Regions from separate parts of the Pseudomonas sp. R1-1 genome, predicted to be linked through region 3. Evidence: riboswitches for the same ligand, from Rfam matches in the RefSeq annotation. Region 3 holds a riboswitch; each other region holds the start of a gene.
The links. Region 3 has a riboswitch for cobalamin ahead of cobW (cobalamin biosynthesis protein CobW). Riboswitches for the same ligand answer to the same signal wherever they lie in the genome.
Positions count from the first base shown of each region.

Region 1: linked by a shared signal. The riboswitch ahead of cobO (cob(I)yrinic acid a,c-diamide adenosyltransferase) and the one ahead of cobW (cobalamin biosynthesis protein CobW) in region 3 are both predicted to bind cobalamin.
Region 2: linked by a shared signal. The riboswitch ahead of J3P75_RS11510 (ABC transporter substrate-binding protein) and the one ahead of cobW (cobalamin biosynthesis protein CobW) in region 3 are both predicted to bind cobalamin.

Region 1 covers NZ_CP071663.1:4,366,054-4,369,320, forward strand. The annotation lists gene J3P75_RS19530 (cobyrinate a,c-diamide synthase) at 1-1,172, opposite strand, end outside; gene cobO (cob(I)yrinic acid a,c-diamide adenosyltransferase) at 1,169-1,780, opposite strand; cobalamin riboswitch at 1,861-2,084, opposite strand; gene J3P75_RS19540 (hypothetical protein) at 2,248-2,832, shown strand; gene J3P75_RS19545 (PQQ-dependent sugar dehydrogenase) at 2,899-3,267, shown strand, end outside.
Region 2 covers NZ_CP071663.1:2,518,302-2,521,568, forward strand. The annotation lists gene J3P75_RS11505 (FecCD family ABC transporter permease) at 1-974, opposite strand, end outside; gene J3P75_RS11510 (ABC transporter substrate-binding protein) at 971-1,984, opposite strand; cobalamin riboswitch at 2,126-2,319, opposite strand; gene J3P75_RS11515 (ParD-like family protein) at 2,653-2,880, shown strand; gene map (type I methionyl aminopeptidase) at 2,877-3,267, shown strand, end outside.
Region 3 covers NZ_CP071663.1:3,400,392-3,403,658, forward strand. The annotation lists gene cobN (cobaltochelatase subunit CobN) at 1-79, opposite strand, end outside; gene cobW (cobalamin biosynthesis protein CobW) at 83-1,153, opposite strand; cobalamin riboswitch at 1,255-1,466, opposite strand; cobalamin riboswitch at 1,652-1,871, shown strand; gene J3P75_RS15370 (CbtB domain-containing protein) at 1,991-2,188, shown strand; gene J3P75_RS15375 (CbtA family protein) at 2,199-2,900, shown strand; gene J3P75_RS15380 (cobalamin biosynthesis protein) at 2,897-3,267, shown strand, end outside.

The sequences.
Region 1 (3,267 bases), 970 kb from region 3:
CCACGGGCAATCGGCGTCAGCTCGGTGGTCGTCAGCGAATGGTGATACGTGTGCCCGCGCAACGAGCCTTCCGGCAGATCGACCGCCTGCAGCGCCAAGGCCGCCAGACGCTTTTGCATCACCGCATCGCCCTGCAACAACCCGACCAGTTCAGCACGGGTGCCTTCGACATCGGTCAGCGAATCGAGCAGATACAGCATGCCACCGCATTCGGCCAGCAGCGGTTTGCCCGCCGCGTGGTGTGCACGGATCGCCTCGAGCATTGCAGTGTTCTGTGCCAGTGCAACGTGGTGCAGCTCGGGGTACCCGCCCGGCAGATACAGACTGTCCGCCTCGGGCAATTGCGTGTCGCGGATCGGTGAGAAGAAGCTCAACTCGGCGCCCATCGCCTGCAACAGATCGAGGCTTGCGCCGTAGGTGAAGGCAAATGCCTCATCGCGGGCCACCGCGATCCGCACGCCGTTCAACAACGGCTCGGCAGCAATCACATCCGGCGCGGCGAACTCGACTGCTGGCGGCAAGGCGACTTCGCAACTGCTGGCCAGTGCGTCGGCGGCAGCGTCGAGGCGCAGGTCCAGATCATTCAGTTCGCTGGCCTGTACCAGGCCGAGATGGCGGCTCGGCAGCTCGATACCGGTCTCACGCGACAAGGCGCCGTACCAGCGCAGGCCTTCGGTGAGACTGCCTTCAAGCAATTGCGCATGACGCAAGGTGCCGACGCGGTTGGCCAGCACTCCGGCGAATGGCAGGTCCGGCTGATATTTCGCCAGGCCCAACGCCAACGCACCGAAGGTCTGCGCCATGGCGGTGCCGTCGATCACCCCGAGCACCGGCACGCCAAAGTGTCGCGCCAGATCAGCGCTCGACGGCGTGCCGTCAAACAGGCCCATCACGCCTTCGATCAGAATCAGGTCCGCGTCGCCGGCGGCTTCCCACAACAGGCGACGGCTTTCCTGCTCGCCGACCATCCACATGTCCAGTTGATAGACCGGCGCACCGCTGGCGCGCTCGAGGATCATCGGGTCGAGAAAGTCCGGGCCGCATTTGAACACGCGGACCTTGCGCCCCTGATTGCGATGCAAACGGGCGAGCGCGGCGGTGACGGTGGTCTTGCCCTGGCCGGAAGCCGGCGCGGCAATCAGGACGGCCGGGCAGTGACGGGGCTGATTCAAAGTTCGACGCCTTTCTGCGCTTTGATGCCGGCCTGGAAGGCGTGCTTGAGCATGCCCATCTCCGTGACCGTGTCGCCCATCTCGAGCATTTCCGGCTTGGCGCCGCGACCGGTAACCACCACGTGCTGCATCGGCGGCCGCGCCTGCAAATCGCTGAGCACCTGATCGAGATCCAGATAGCCGTGCTTGAGGGCGATATTCAATTCATCGAGCACCACCAGCCCGATCGACGGATCGCGCAGCAGTTCGCGAGAAACTTCCCACGCCGCCGTGGCGGCGGCGATATCGCGCTGGCGATCCTGGGTCTCCCAGGTGAAACCTTCGCCCATCACATGGAAGCGCACTTGCTCGGGGAAGCGGCGGAAGAACAGCTCCTCGCCCGTGCTGTTGCGGCCCTTGATGAACTGCACCACACCGCACTGCATGCCGTGGCCCATGGCGCGGGCGAGCATGCCGAAGGCCGAGCTGCTTTTGCCTTTGCCGTTGCCGGTCAGCACCAGCACCAGGCCGCACTCGTCGGGCGAATTGGCGATGCGTTCGTCGATCACGGCTTTTTTACGCTGCATGCGCGCCAGATGGCGTTCGTCGCGCTCGGGGGAATCGGTCATGGGGAGCTCTCCGTTGAGACGGGTAAACGGCGGGCAGGCACAAGATTAGACGGCAAAAAGCCTGGCATCGCCCACCGTGATGCCGCTGGATGGATCAGGCCGGTCTCCGGGCTCATGAGCGGCGTAGGCCAGACTGCGCGCCTTCCCGCTGTTGAGCAGTGGCATTGAACGCAGTGTTCACTCATTTACCGTTGCGGGGGCAGCGCCGGGATCGTCGTGGCTTCGCGTGAAGACCACCCTCACCGGCTTCCCTGTTTCACTCTGTCGACGCAGGTCACAGAGCACCTGAAACAAGCGGCGAAGGTTAGAGGGTTGGGGGTGGAGCGTCAATTAAAGAGGCGGCCATCGGGCGAGAAACTGCCACCAATCAATTATCTGCGGGCAATCTTGTGCCAGACTGTGACAAGTGATATCAAAGAGCCATGCTTTTCTCGAAAAAGCACACCACAACAATAAGGACGATGACGATGCAAGGCATGATCATCAGCAACCCGCGCCTGGAATTCCTGCGCCCGGTGCTTGAACGCTGGTTTGACTGTATCGACCGCTACAACACCGTGCGCGGCGACGGCGATACGCCGTACTGGCATGATGAGAAAGCCAACCTCGGCCTGCTTTCGGCCGCAGCCTGGATGGCCGAACTGGTGACCTTGAACGACACCGTCACCCGCAAACAGAACGAAGACGGCGAGCGCAATGCCCGCGCCGATCTGTTTATCGCCGGCAGCGAAGACCGCGCCTTCATTCAAGCCACACAGCGCTGGCCACGGGTCAACAACCTCAACCTGACCCAAGCCCTGGCCGATATAACCTCTGACGCCAAACGCACCAGTTATGCCAGCGATCTCAAACTCGGCTGCCTGTTCGTCGCCCCGCAAAAAGCCCAGCACAGCGCCAGCCCCGAAGAGCTGCAGGACATGGTCGACGATCTGCAAAAGGGACACACCTGCGCCGTGGCCTGGTATTTCCCCTATGCCTACCGCAAATTGCACAGCGAAGCGGGCAACTATCACCCGGGCATTGCCGTGCTGTTCAAGGAAGCCCGCGGTTGAGCAGTTGAACCATCGGGCTTGCGCCCTCCTCTATGGTTAGGAATGCATTCATAGGGAAGATCAGCAATGCGCAAGCCCCACCTCGTTTTCGTCATCGCCCTCGCCGGCGGGCTCAGCGCCTGCGGCGAAACCTCTAGCCTGCAAGTCTCCGACGGCACTGGCCCGTCGCCGAAACTGCCGGAACCGAACAAGACCCTGATCCCGACGGTGAACATCGCCCCGGCGATCGGCTGGCCCGAGGGGGCAAAACCAACAGCCGCGGCCGGCACTCAGGTCGCCGCGTTCGCCGAAGGCCTCGATCATCCGCGCTGGCTGTACGTGCTGCCCAATGGGGATGTGCTGGTGGCCGAAACCAATGCGCCACCGAAACCGGACGACAGCAAAGGCATTCGTGGCTGGGTGATGAAAAAGGTCATGGGCAAGGCGGGCGCCGGC
Region 2 (3,267 bases), 880 kb from region 3:
GGCGCGCCGACCAGCGCCGTAATCACCCCGACCGGAATCACCTGGCCCTTGATCAGGGTCCGCGACAACACATCGGCGGCAATCAGAAACACCGCGCCGCCCAAGGCACTCGCTGGCAGCAAGCGAGCATGCCCGGTGCCAAGCAACAACCGCGCCGCATGGGGAATCACCAGGCCGACAAAACCGATCGAACCGACAATCGAGACCATCACCGCCGTGACCAACGCCGCGCAACCGATCAGCAGAATCTGCACGCGGCGCACTGGTATGCCGAGCGACGCCGCCGAGTCCGCGCCAAAGGTAAACGCATCCAGCGCCCGCCGATGCCACAGGCACACAACCAGCCCGAGCAGGGCCACCGGCACCGCCAGCCACACCGATGGCCAGCGCACCCCGCCGAGGTTGCCGAGCAGCCAGAACATGATTCCGCGCGCCTGCTCGGAACTCGCCGAGCGGGTAATCAAAAACGCTGTCAGCGCATTGAACAATTGCGATCCGGCAATCCCGGCCAGAATGATCTGCCCGGTACCGTTGGCCGAGCCACTGACCCGTGCCAGCAGAATCACCAGCACGAACGCCGTCACCGCACCGGCAAACGCACCGGCCGACAGCGACACCAGCCCGGCACCGACGCCAAGCAACGCGACCATTACCGCGCCAGTCGAGGCCCCGGCGGAGATGCCCAGCAAATAAGGATCGGCCAACGGATTGCGCAACAGCGACTGCAAGATCACCCCGCACGTTGCCAGCCCGGCACCGCAGGCTGCGGCGACCAAGGCGCGGGTCAGGCGGTAATTCCAGACGATGCCTTCATCGATGGGGTCGAGCACATAACCGGCGCCCCACAGCTTGTTGGCCAGCACCTGCAGCACCACGCCCGGCTCGATCGAAGTCTCACCGATCGCCACGCCGCCCATGAGCGCGAGCGCGAGCGTCAGCACAACCAGCAGCGAACGGATCAGGCGTCTGCTCATGGCGCCAGGTCGTAGGCGTTGATGGCGGCGGCGAGTTGCGCGAGGCCGTCGAAGGTGCGCAGGCTGGCCTGCATGGCCATGGCGTCGAGGATGATGATGCGGTTGTGTTTCACCGCGTCCATGTTGCGCGTCACCGGGTCGCTGCGCAGGAAGGCAAGTTTCTTCTGATAATCGTCAGCCGGGAAACGCCGACGATCCATGCGCGCGATGACCAGGAAAGTCGGGTTGGCCTTGGCAATGGTTTCCCAGCCCACGGTTGGCCATTCTTCATCCGACTCGACCACATTGCGCACGCCCAGGGTGCTCAGCATGAAATCCGGAACGCCTTTGTGACCGGCCACAAACGGCTCGATGTCCATCTCGGCGCTGGAAAACCAGACCACTGCGCTGACGTCTTTGCGCTGCTGGGTTTTCGCCGTGGCGATCGATTGCGCGAGGCTGGCCTTGAGCTGTTCGTTGAGCTGTTCGCCACGCGCCTGCACATCGAAAATCGCCGCCAGTTGGCTCACGCTCTTGTAAATGCTGTCGATGCGAAACGGTGCAAGGCGCGTCCCATCGGAGCCAACGAGATTGTCCTTGGCTTCGCAGTCGGAGGGCAGCAGGTAGGTCGGAATCTTCAACTCATGGAACTGCTCGCGGGTGCCGACCGCACCTTGCGGGCCGACCATCCATTCCAGCTCCACGGCGACCAGTTCCGGGCGCTTGCCGATCACCGCTTCGAAGCTCGGTTCGTTATCAGCGAGGCGCTCTATCTTTTCGTTCTGCGCCTTGTAGTTCGCCAGCACGTCGTTGAACCACAGCGAAGTGCCAACGACTTTGTCGCTCAGCCCCAGGGCATAGAGCATTTCCGTGCCGGCCTGGCCGATGGTAACCGTGCGTGCCGGGGCGTGCTGGAAGGTCAGGGTACTGCCGCAGTTCTCGATCGTCAGCGGATAAACCGTGGGCGCCGCTTGCGCGAAAGCGCAAAGGCCCAGACCGGTGAACAGGGTGGCAATACGGGGCAGCAGCATGGGGCAGTCTCCAATGGAACCGTACGGGGAGGGCGGGTACGGTTTGGAAACACACCATCAAGCGCTGTCAGCAAACAGCGCAAGGCCGGTCATCGCGCAAAAAAGCGCACGGCACGATGTCCTTCCCGGACACCCCGCCGGTTAGTAGTCATTGTGCCGGCAGGTCTCCTGACTGATGCGTCATCGCCTGGCTCCGGCCTTCCCGGGGGTTACCCAGTGGCAGTCGAGGAGCAGGCTCGGCACCTACAGTTGCGGGGGCAGTTCCGATCGATGCTGAGCAAGCACCTCGGATTCCCTATTAATCCCGTGTGGAAACCGGCGGCGGCATGGTAGACGATTTGGGCGGTTGAGGGGGAGATCAATCTGTTGAAAAGCCCCTCACCCTAGCCCTCTCCCGGAGGGAGAGGGGACTGACCGCGGTGGATGCGAGGGCTACGTCGACATGAAATACCGAGTCGAATGCAAATTTCAAAACCAACCGAAATCGGCTCCCTCTCCAGGGGGAGAGGGCTGGGGTGAGGGGCCGGGTCACTACAAGGCCAAAGCCGAACGCATGCTTTTGACCACCAACCTCCCGATCCTGAAAAAACCACACAACCCTGATTTGCAATCCACGAACCCCCAACGCTAATATACGATCCATATACATTCCGTATCGGATTACCGCCATGGGCATCGTAAAAATTTCCGAAGACATGCACGAAAACCTGCGCATCTCCAGCAACGCACTCAGCCGCTCGATCAACGCGCAGGCCGAGCACTGGATGCGCATCGGCATGCTCGCCGAGTTGCACCCCAATCTCGACCACAGCGCGATCTGCCGTTTGCTGATCCGCGCCGAACAGAACGGCGGGCTCGACCTGCACCAACTGACACAGGAAGTCGCCCTCGCATGAGAAACCAGATCAAGCTCAACACCCCGGCCGAGATCGAAAAATCCCGCGCGGCCGGCAAACTGGCCGCCGAAGTGCTGGCGATGCTGGTGCCCCACGTCAAGGCCGGGGTGACTACCGATGAACTGGATCGGCTGTGCCACGACTACATCGTCAATGTGCAGAAAGCGGTGCCGGCCAACGTCGGTTATCACGGCTTTCCGAAAACCGTCTGCGCCTCGGTCAATGACGTGGTCTGCCACGGCATTCCTTCTGCTACACCGTTGAAGGACGGCGATATCCTCAACCTCGACATCGCCGTGATCAAGGACGGCTGGTTCGGCGACACCAGCCGCATGTACGTGGTCGGTGAGGCCACGCCTGAAGCGCAACATCTGATCAAGACCACCT
Region 3 (3,267 bases):
GCTCGGCAGGCGTCTGGCCAAGGTCGGCAATATTGTCATCCGAGACGAAACCGCCGGGCTGGGTCCTGAGCAGGTGCATGACTTAAACGCTGAGCGCGGCGCGCAATTGCGCTTCGAGTTGTGCTGCGTCCAATTCCTGGCCGATCAACACCAGTCGCGTCACGCGCGCTTCGTCGGCGCCCCACTGACGGTCGAAATGCTTGTCGAAGCGCGTACCCACGCCCTGAATCAGCAGGCGCATCGGCTTGTTCGGAATCGCGGCGAAGCCTTTCACGCGCAGGATACCGTGCTGCACCACCAGTTGCGTCAGCGCGTCGAGCAGCAGGCTTTCGTCGGCTTGCGGCAGTTCGATGGAGATCGAGTCGAAGGCGTCGTGATCGTGGTCATCGTGATCGTCATCACCGTCGTGGTGATGGTCGTGGTGACTGTGACGGCTGTCGATGTGCTCTTCGGAACCGGCGCCGAGGCCGATCAACACGTCCAGCGGCAGACGGCCGTTGCTCGCTTCAATGATTTTTACAGCGGGCGGCAGCTCCTCCGCGACTTCAGCACGCACGCGCGCAAGATCTTCGGCGCTGGTCTGGTCGGCCTTGTTGAGGATCACCAGATCGGCGCTGGCCAGTTGGTCGGCGAACAGTTCGTGCAGCGGCGATTCGTGATCGAGGTTCGGGTCAAGCTTGCGCTGGGCATCGACCTGATCCGGAAACGCGGCGAAGGTGCCGGCGGCCACGGCCGGGCTGTCGACCACGGTGATCACCGCATCAACGGTGCAGGCGCTGCGGATTTCCGGCCACTGGAAGGCTTGCACCAACGGTTTTGGCAGGGCCAGGCCTGAGGTTTCGATGAGGATGTGATCGAGATCGCCGCGACGCGCGACCAGTTCGCGCATCACCGGGAAAAACTCTTCCTGCACCGTGCAGCACAGGCAGCCGTTGGCCAGTTCGTAAACGCGGCCGCTGGCTTCTTCTTCGGTGCAACCGATGGTGCACTGCTTGAGGATTTCGCCGTCGATGCCCAGCTCGCCAAACTCATTGACGATCACCGCAATGCGCCGGCCCTGGGCGTTATCGAGCATGTGCCGCAGCAAGGTGGTTTTGCCCGAACCGAGGAAACCGGTGACGATGGTGACGGGGAGTTTGGCCAGTGTTTTCATCGGTATGCCCTTTGGCAAAGCGGCGGGCATACGGGACGAGAACCGGCCACGCGCACGCGCGCCGGAAGTATTCGCCACCGGATCACCCCGCCCGGTTGAAAGTGAGAATCTGTGACGAGGCAGGTCTCCTGGCTGACAGTGTTCAGGCGCCAGGCCTGGCGTTCGCTGCGCCTTCCCGCGGGCTCGTTGACCGAGCTGGCAGTGGCGTGGCAGCGAACATCACCGTTCACAGTTGCGGGGGCAGCCGCGGCTTTGACCGCGTTCCCTTCTTAGCTTCGGCAGATACCGAAGAACCTCGAAGGCGCAAGGCTACGCATGGTGCAATGGCGGGTCAATGTCTGGATTGGGATCATGACCGACAGGCCGAACGTCAGGGCGAAGACCTTTGGTTACTTTGGGGCGTTTGCCAAAGTAACTCGCCGCCAGACGAAACCGCCGTCAGCAACCCTGGATATTCACTCGCGACCGAAAATTGACTCAAACCCACCCGCATGCTCTCCTGTACGCCTTGTTACGGGTGCCCTTCACAGGGTGAAACGGGAAACCGGTGAATCATGTGCTTTACTCAGAGCCATGTCAGTCCGGTGCTGCCCCCGCAACGGTAAGCGAGCGAAGCGTCAAAACCACTGTGCCAACGGCATGGGAAGGTGACGCTTGCAGATTGGCCCGGCGCCAACCCCTCGTGAGCCCGGAGACCGGCCCGCAACACACGGTGCGCAATCAGCGTCACTGGACATAACAAACCCGCGGTGGGCGGGCGCTGTTCGTACCTCCGCGTGTCCGTCACGCAGGGTCCGCATGCGTTCGACTGCCCCTGACACTCCATAGGGAAGCGCCATGTCGATCATCAGCAGCACCGCCAGCAACGCGGACAAAATCGCCAGCACCACCACCCTGAGCCAACGCCTGATTGCCGCCGCCTTCGCCTCGATTCTCGGCGCCGGGCTGGTGTATTTCGCCGGTTTCTCGCATATCGAAGCGGTGCACAACGCGGCCCACGATACCCGCCACAGCGCTGCGTTCCCGTGCCACTGAGACCTGTCGAATGATCAAGCGAATTGCGCAAACCGCAGGTTTCACTGGCCTGCTGGCCGCCCTGCTCCTCACGCTGCTGCAAAGCTTCTGGGTCTCGCCGCTGATTCTTCAGGCGGAAACCTATGAAAAATCCGAGCCGGTCGCCGCAGTCCACGAACACGCGGCCGGCACCGCGGCGCACAGCCATGACGGCGAAGCCTGGGAGCCGGAAAACGGCTGGCAGCGGGTGGTTTCGACCACCGCTGGCAATCTGGTGGTAGCGGTCGGTTTCGCCCTGATGCTTGCCGGTCTGTACACCCTGCGTGCGCCGCGCTCGACCGCGCAAGGCCTGCTCTGGGGGCTGGCCGGTTACGCGACGTTCGTGCTGGCGCCAACGCTGGGCCTGCCGCCGGAATTGCCGGGCACCGCTGCGGCTGATCTGGCTTCGCGACAGATGTGGTGGATCGGCACTGCGGCCTCGACCGCGGTCGGCCTGTCGCTGATCGCCTTTAGCCGGCACTGGCTGATGAAGCTGCTCGGTGTGGCGATTCTCGCGGTGCCGCATGTGATCGGCGCGCCGCAACCGCTGGTGCATTCGATGCTCGCGCCCGAAGCGCTGGAAACCCGGTTCAAGATCGCTTCGCAATTGACCAACGTGGCGTTCTGGCTGGCACTGGGCCTGATCAGCGCCTGGTTGTTCCGCCGCAACAGCAACGGTCAATACCACGCATGAGCGATGACCGCGCAGCGTCGACGCTGGTGGTCGGCCTCGGCTGCCAGCGCGGCTGTCCGACCAGTACGCTGCGCGCGTTACTCGACCAGGCCTTGCAGGCGCACCGCATCGAGCTCAAGTCGATCAAGGCCCTGGCCAGCATCGATTTGAAGCGCGACGAGCCGGGCCTGCAAGAATTGGCCGCGCAACTGGCCTTGCCCCTGCTGTACTTCAGCAGCGAGGAACTGGCCGGTTACCAGTCGATGCTCAGCCACCAGTCGCAAATCGCTTACGAACGCACCGGCTGCTACGGCGTGGCGGAAAGCGCAGCGCTGGCGCTCGCCGAACAACTCCTGCAAGCGCCGGCAAAGCTGCTGATCAGCCGACA